2 linked regions of the Paludisphaera rhizosphaerae genome follow. The protein of the gene in region 2 interacts with the protein of the main gene of each other region in a pairwise test. Links are inferred from orthologs where the notes say so. Each region holds a gene or a part of one and is shown on either strand. Other genes may lie near its edges.

Evidence for each region. Proteins that work in one complex are often made in the same cells at the same time.
Region 1: the proteins of G5C50_RS00405 (region 2) and ileS interact in binary tests that used the Escherichia coli proteins (3 or more experiments, as listed by UniProt). The link is inferred for Paludisphaera rhizosphaerae from one-to-one orthologs.

Annotation. Positions count from the first base shown.
Region 1 is NZ_JAALCR010000004.1:2,051-5,545, forward strand. The notes cover bases 71-3,495. They hold ileS (isoleucine--tRNA ligase), read right to left. Parts: upstream 3,124-3,495; coding sequence 271-3,123; downstream 71-270. Other genes in these bases: purN (phosphoribosylglycinamide formyltransferase), read right to left, coding at 71-271; G5C50_RS06145 (purine-nucleoside phosphorylase), read right to left, coding at 3,202-3,495. Outside these bases: more of purN, read right to left, coding at 1-70. UniProt on the Escherichia coli protein: Catalyzes the attachment of isoleucine to tRNA(Ile). As IleRS can inadvertently accommodate and process structurally similar amino acids such as valine, to avoid such errors it has two additional distinct tRNA(Ile)-dependent editing activities.
Region 2 is NZ_JAALCR010000001.1:76,996-80,040, reverse strand. The notes cover bases 60-3,034. They hold G5C50_RS00405 (sugar ABC transporter substrate-binding protein), read right to left. Parts: upstream 2,043-3,034; coding sequence 1,077-2,042; downstream 60-1,076. Other genes in these bases: G5C50_RS00400 (transglutaminase-like domain-containing protein), read right to left, coding at 2,110-3,034; dapF (diaminopimelate epimerase), read left to right, coding at 238-1,083; G5C50_RS00415 (metalloprotease), read right to left, coding at 60-90. Also shown: more of G5C50_RS00415, read right to left, coding at 1-59; more of G5C50_RS00400, read right to left, coding at 3,035-3,045. UniProt on the Escherichia coli protein: Part of the ABC transporter complex RbsABC involved in ribose import. Binds ribose. Also serves as the primary chemoreceptor for chemotaxis.

The DNA of each region.
Region 1 (3,495 bases), on a different replicon or contig from region 2:
CCAGCAGCACGAGGTCGGCGCCGGTCTCGCGGACCGGGTCGAAGACCGAGGCGCTGAAGGCGTCGAGGTCCGTCCGCCGCTTCGAGACGTCGGCTACTGCGACGGGGAGGCCGGCCTTCTCCGCCTTGGCGATCGCCGCGATCCCCGGACGGCTGGCCACGACCTGAACGACCCGGGCGTTGAGCGTCCCGGCGTCGATCCGATCGAGCAGGTTCTGCAGGGTCGTCCCGCCGCCCGAGACGCAGACGGCCAGCCGAACGGGGGCGGCCATCAGGAAACGCCTCCGGCGGTCGCCGACACCACGCGGACGCAGCGCCCGCAGAGGGTCGGATGCTGGGCGTTGCCGCCGACATCCTCACGATAGTTCCAGCAACGCTCGCACTTGCCGAACGTCGACTTCGCGGCCGTCACCTGGAACCGCTCCTCGCCGGGCCCCGGCGTCGCCGAGCCCCCCTCGCGGACGTCGATCGTCGAGACCAGGCAGATCGTCGCCAGCAGGTCGCGGTCGGCCTGGAGGATCGCCAGGTCGGCGGCCGGCGCGGCGATCGTCACCGACGCCTCCTGGGCGCTGCCGATCGTCTTGTCCTTGCGCAGCCCTTCCAGGGCCTTGAGGATCGCGTTGCGGGCGTCGGCGAGTACGGCCCAGCGGGCGTCGCGTTGGGGGTCGTCCCAGCGCGGGTCGGGCTGGGGGAACGTCGCCAGGTGGACGCTCGCCGGGAAGCCCTGGCCGTGCGGCATGTAGCCCCACGATTCCTCGGCCGTGTGGGGGAGGATCGGGGCCAGCAGCCGCGTCAGGGCCTCGTGGAGCCGGAACAAAACGTACTGCGCGGCGCGACGCTCGGGGCCGCGAGGGGCCTCGGCGTAGAGTCGGTCCTTGAGGACGTCGAGGTAGAAGCTCGACAGCTCGACCGAGAAGAACTGGTAGATCCGCGAATAGACCCGGTAGAACTCGAACCGCTCGTAGGCCGAGACGGCGTCGCGGATCACCTGGTTGAGCTGCCCCAGCGCCCAGCGGTCGATCTCGTGGAGCGTCGCCAGGTCGACGGTCGCCGGATCCAGGTGGGCGTAATCTTCCAGGTTCCCCAGCAGGTAGCGGAACGTGTTGCGGATCTTGCGGTAGGCCTCGGACGCCTCCTTGATCGAGCGTTCGCTGATGCGGACGTCGTCGGCGTAGTCCATGCTGGAGACCATCAGCCGGAGGACGTCGGCCCCGTGCTGCTCGGTCGCCTTCACGGCCGAGACCACGTTGCCCAGCGACTTCGACATCTTCTGGCCCTTGTCGTCGACGACGAACCCGTGGGTCAGGATGCTCTCGAACGGGGCCTTGCCGGTCGTGCCGACGGCCGTGAGGATCGACGACTGGAACCAGCCGCGGTGCTGGTCGGATCCTTCCAGGTACATGTGCGCGGGGAAGCCCAGGTTGAAGCCCCCCGCCAGCACCGCGCGATGGCTGGAACCGGACTCGAACCAAACGTCGAGGATGTCCCCTTCCTTGCGGAAGCTCGTCCCACCGCAGCTCGAGCACTTCGCCCCCGGCGGCAGGATCTCCTCAACGGGCTTGTTGAACCAGGCGTCGGCCCCTTCCTTGCGGAAGAGGTCGCGGAAGTGGCGGGCGGTCTCGGCCGTCAGAAGCTGCGCATTGCACGAGGTGCAGCCGAGCGCGGGGATCGGCACGCCCCACGACCGCTGCCGGCTGATGCACCAGTCGGGACGGAGCGAGACCATGGCCTCGATCCGGGCCTGTCCCCATTCGGGGTACCACTTCACGGCGTCTCGGATCTGCTCCAGCGTCCGGCCGCGGAGGTCGTTGCGGTCGACGCCGACGAACCACTGCTCGGTCGCCCGGAAGATGACCGGCTTCTTGCACCGCCAGCAGTGCGGGTAGCTGTGCGTCAGGGGCGCTTCCAGGTAGAGCGCGCCCGACTCCTTCAGGTTGGCGACGACCTTCGGGTTGGCCGCGAAGACGTACTGGCCGACGAGCCACTCGGGGGCCTCGGCCGTGAACCGGCCGGCCGGGTCGACGGGGCTGAGGACCGGGAGTTGGTAGGCCTTGCCGGTCTGGTAGTCCTCGCCGCCGTGGCCGGGGGCGGTGTGGACGAACCCGGTGCCGTCCTCGGCGCTCACGTAGTTCGCCAGGACGATCGGCGAGACCCGTTCGAGGAACGGGTGATGGTATTCGGCGTGCTCCAGCTCGCGGCCCTTGCAGCGGCCGACCTCGACGTGATCGGCGATCTTGCGCAGGCCCATCACCTTCTCGACGAGGTCCGCGGCGAGGATGGTGCGGACGGTCGCGCCGGTGTCGGGGTCGGTGTAGCGGACGCCGGCGTAGGTCAGGTCGGGGTGGGCGGCGATGGCCACGTTGGCCGGCAACGTCCAGGGGGTCGTCGTCCAGATCATCGCCCGCCAGTCTTCGGGCTTCGATCCGCCGTCGAACGCAAGCCAGTCGGCGGGAACGCCGGCGACCATCGGGAAGTTGACGTAGATGCTCGGCAAGGTCTCGTCGTGGTACTCCAGCTCAGCCTCGGCCAGAGCCGTCTGGTCGGAGGTGCACCAGTGGATCGGCTTGAGCTGGCGGAAGACGAAGCCGCCGTCGAGGAGGTCGGCCAGGACGTCGACGATGCCGGCCTCGTAGCGGGGGTCGAGGGTCAGGTACGGGTCTTCCCAGTCGCCCATCACGCCGAGGCGGCGGAACTGGTCGCGCTGGACGTCCACCCACTTCATGGCCTCGACGCGGCACATCTCACGGACTTCGGGGCGGCCGAGGGTCGCGGCCTTGGAGCCCAGGTCCTTCATGACCTTGTGCTCGATCGGCAGGCCGTGGGTGTCCCAGCCCGGGACGTAGGGGCTGTCGAACCCTCGCATGCTGAGCGAGCGGACGACGAAGTCCTTGAGCATCTTGTTGAGCGCGGTCCCCATGTGGATGTCGCCGTTGGCGTACGGCGGGCCGTCGTGGAGGACGCGGACGGGGGAGCCCTTGCGGGCTGTGCGGAGCTGGCCGTAGAGGTCCTGCTCGCGCCAGTTCGCCTGAATCTGGGGCTCGCGGGTCGGGAGGTTCGCCTTCATGGCGAACTCGGTGACGGGCAGGTTCAGGGTCTCTTTGTACGGCTTCGCGTTCGTGGACATGATGTCGGCTTCGCGGTTCGTTGGGATCGAATCGGTTCGGGCGATGCGGGGCGGACGGGCCCAGTCGATCAAATCAAATCAGACGGGCCGGCGTTCCAAGACGCCCCGGACGATGGTGCGGAGCTTGGCCTCGGCGGCGTTGGCGACGGCGAGGATCTTGTCGATGTCCACCGGCTCCAGCGCGTCGGGAAGGCACATGTCGGTGATGATCGAGAACCCCAGCACCTTGATCCCGGCGTGCACGGCCACCAGGATCTCGGGGATCGTGGACATGCCGACGACATCGGCGCCGATGGCGCGGAGGAACCGGTATTCGGCCCGGGTTTCCAGGTTAGGACCAGTCACCGCCACGTAGACGCCGCGCTGGGCGAC
Region 2 (3,045 bases):
GAACATCCAGAAAAAAGGATGGACGCGAACGGGGATCCCCAGGACTTCAAATCGCAGGTCGTAATTCGAGGGAGGTGCAACGGAGCTCATCGGGTCCTCGCTGTTTCCCGCGAAAGAGGCGGGGCGCTGGAAGCGGCGTCGTGATCGAGCCTACAATGTTACCGTCGCCCCCGCCATGAGGGCCAACCCGAGAGCCTCGGGGCGACCCAAAACCCGCCCGAGCGATCCACTCCGCCCATGAAATTCACGAAGATGCACGGCCTCGGCAACGACTACGTCTACGTCGAGACCTTCACCCAGCCCGAGCCAGCCGACTTCGGCGCGATCGCCCGCGCGGTCAGCGATCGCCACTTCGGCATCGGGTCCGACGGCCTGATTGCGATCCTCCCCAGCGACCGCGCCGACGCCCGCATGCGGATGTTCAACGTCGACGGCTCCGAAGGCGAGATGTGCGGCAACGGCGTCCGCTGCGTCGCCAAGTACATCCACGACCACGGGATCGCCAAAAAACCGCGCGTGACCGTTGAGACCGGCCGAGGCGTCCTGACGCTCGACCTGACCGTCGAAGGGGGCGAGGCGAAGCTCGTCCGCGTCGACATGGGGACGCCGATCCTCAACGCCGACGCCGTTCCGACGACCCTTCCAGGCGATCCAGTCGTCGAAGCGCCGGTGGAGATCGGCGGCAAGGAGCTGAAGCTCACGGCCGTCTCGATGGGCAACCCTCACGCCGTCCTGTTCGTGGACGACGTTGACGCTTTCCCCCTGGAGACGCTGGGGCCGCTGATCGAGCGTCACCCGGTCTTCCCCAAGCGGGTGAACTTCCACGTCGCGCAGGTCGTCTCGCCCAGCGAGGTGAAGATGCGGACCTGGGAACGGGGTTCCGGGATCACGATGGCCTGCGGGACAGGGGCGTGCTCCGTCTGCGTGGCCGGCGTGCTGACGGGGCGTACCGGCCCGAAGGTCCTCGCGCACCTGCCGGGAGGGGACCTGGAACTGGAATGGGCCTCGCGCGACGCCTCGGTCCTCATGACCGGGCCCGCCACCGAGGTCTTCAGCGGCGAATGGCGTGAAACCGGTCAGTAAGCCGGCTTGTGCTGGTCGATGTTCGCCTTGTTGATGAGGCGGAGGGGGGTGACGACCTCGCGGTCGACGGACTCCCCCTTCAGCTTCGCCGCCATGACCTCGACGGCCTTCGCCCCCTGTTCACGAGGGTCCTGAAGGATCGTGCAGGCCAGACGGCCGTCGCGGACGGCGTCGAAGGCCGTCTTCGCGCCGTCGAAGCCGAGAACGGCGACGTCCTTCCACCCTTCGGCCTGGGAGACCTCGGCGGCGGGGAGCGCCATCTCGTCGGACTGGGCGACCACGGCGCGGATCTCGCCGGGCTTGAAGCGGCGGACGAGGTCGGTCATGACCCCTTTCGCCTTGTCTTCCTGGAAGCCGGCGAAACGACGGTCGGCGACCTCGATCTCAGGATGCTTCTGGAGCACGGCGGTCAGCCCCTCGCTCCGATTGCGCTGGGGGCTGGAGCCCTCGGTCCCTTCCAGGTAGATGATCTTGCCCCCCTTGGGGCCGAGGAGTCGGACGAGTTCCTCCCCCTGGAGAACGCCCCCCTCGGCGTCGTCGGCCCCGACGTAGCTGACGACCTCGCCGCCGTTGATCCGACGGTTGACGGCCAGGATCGGCGTCCCTGCGCGGTTGGCGGCTTCGACGGCGGGGATGAGCGCGTCCTCGTCGCGAGGGCAGAGGATGATCGCCTTGCAGCCCAGGTTCAGGAGCGTCTCAACCTGGCCGATCTGCTTCGCGTCGTCGTCCTGGCCGTCGCGAACGTCGATCTCCAGGCCGAGTTCCTTGGCCTTGGCCTCCATCCCTTCTCTCATCGCCGTGAAGAAAGGATGGCTGAACATCGGGAGAACCGCGCCGATCTTCCCGGAGCCCTTCCCAGCCGGCTTCGAGGGGCCTGAGTCGGTCGCGACTTCCACTCCGCATCCCGAGAGGAACAGGGCCAGCAGGGCCGGCGCAGCCAGCAGTTTCAGGGTCGACATCGCTTCGGACTCCCGGGAGCCGAGGGAGTGGGGCCGCCTCGCACGCGGCCCCATTGTGGCGACCGGCTCAGCGGAGTTCCAGAGGCTCGATCGTCACCTTCCCCTGGACGCGGAGAATCGGCAGGAACGACTCGAACGGCGAGACCCCTTCCAGGCTGGAGTCCGAAAGCTTGATGTGCGTCGCGTCGACCTGCGATTGGTCGAACGAGGAGTCGAGGGCGACCCAGCGATTGTTCACGAAGACCTCGTGCCACATGTGGAAGCCGAAGCCCTTGGCTTTCAGTTCCTTGCTGTCGACGAAGATCAGCCCCACGGCGACCCGCGACGGGATCCCCTTCGCTCGCGACATGGCCGCCGCGAGGACTGAGTGTTCGGTGCAGTCGCCGGTGAGGTTCACGGCCGCCTCGCTGGCGGGTGCGAACGTCGTCGCGAAGTTGCTCCGCATGTTCTGGAAGACCCACTTGTTGATCCGGACGGCCTGCTCCCAGGGATCTGCGGCGTTTCCGACGGCGCGATCGGCCAACCGCTTCACCCGGGCGTCCGCACTGGTCACCACGCCGTTGGGACGGAGGAATTCGGGCCCGGGTTCAGACCCGGCCTCGCCGTCGTTGGGCCCCATCGTGTTGATGATCATGACGGCCGACTTGCCGTCCCCGGAAGGCGTCAACGTCTGGCGGCGATCGTTGGGGATGATCTTGGTCGGGTCCTCGTCCTTGAGGGTGACCTGATACTTGATGTACGTCGTCTGATAGGGGTTGGGGATCTCGCGAGACGTTTTGACGATCGTCCCCCGGATCTGGTCGTACTTGATCCGACCGCCAGGGGCCTTGGCCCCTTCCTCGGTGGTGCGATAGGTGGTCATCCCGCCCAGAAGATCGACGTCTTGCTTGAGGATCTGTCCGGCGGTGTCGACCCAGAGCGTCGCGCCCAGTTCGGGGCGGACCTTACCGTCCAGCGTCGCGATCTGCTCCACCTTCCGAAGCGGCCGCTTCATGCCGTCGCC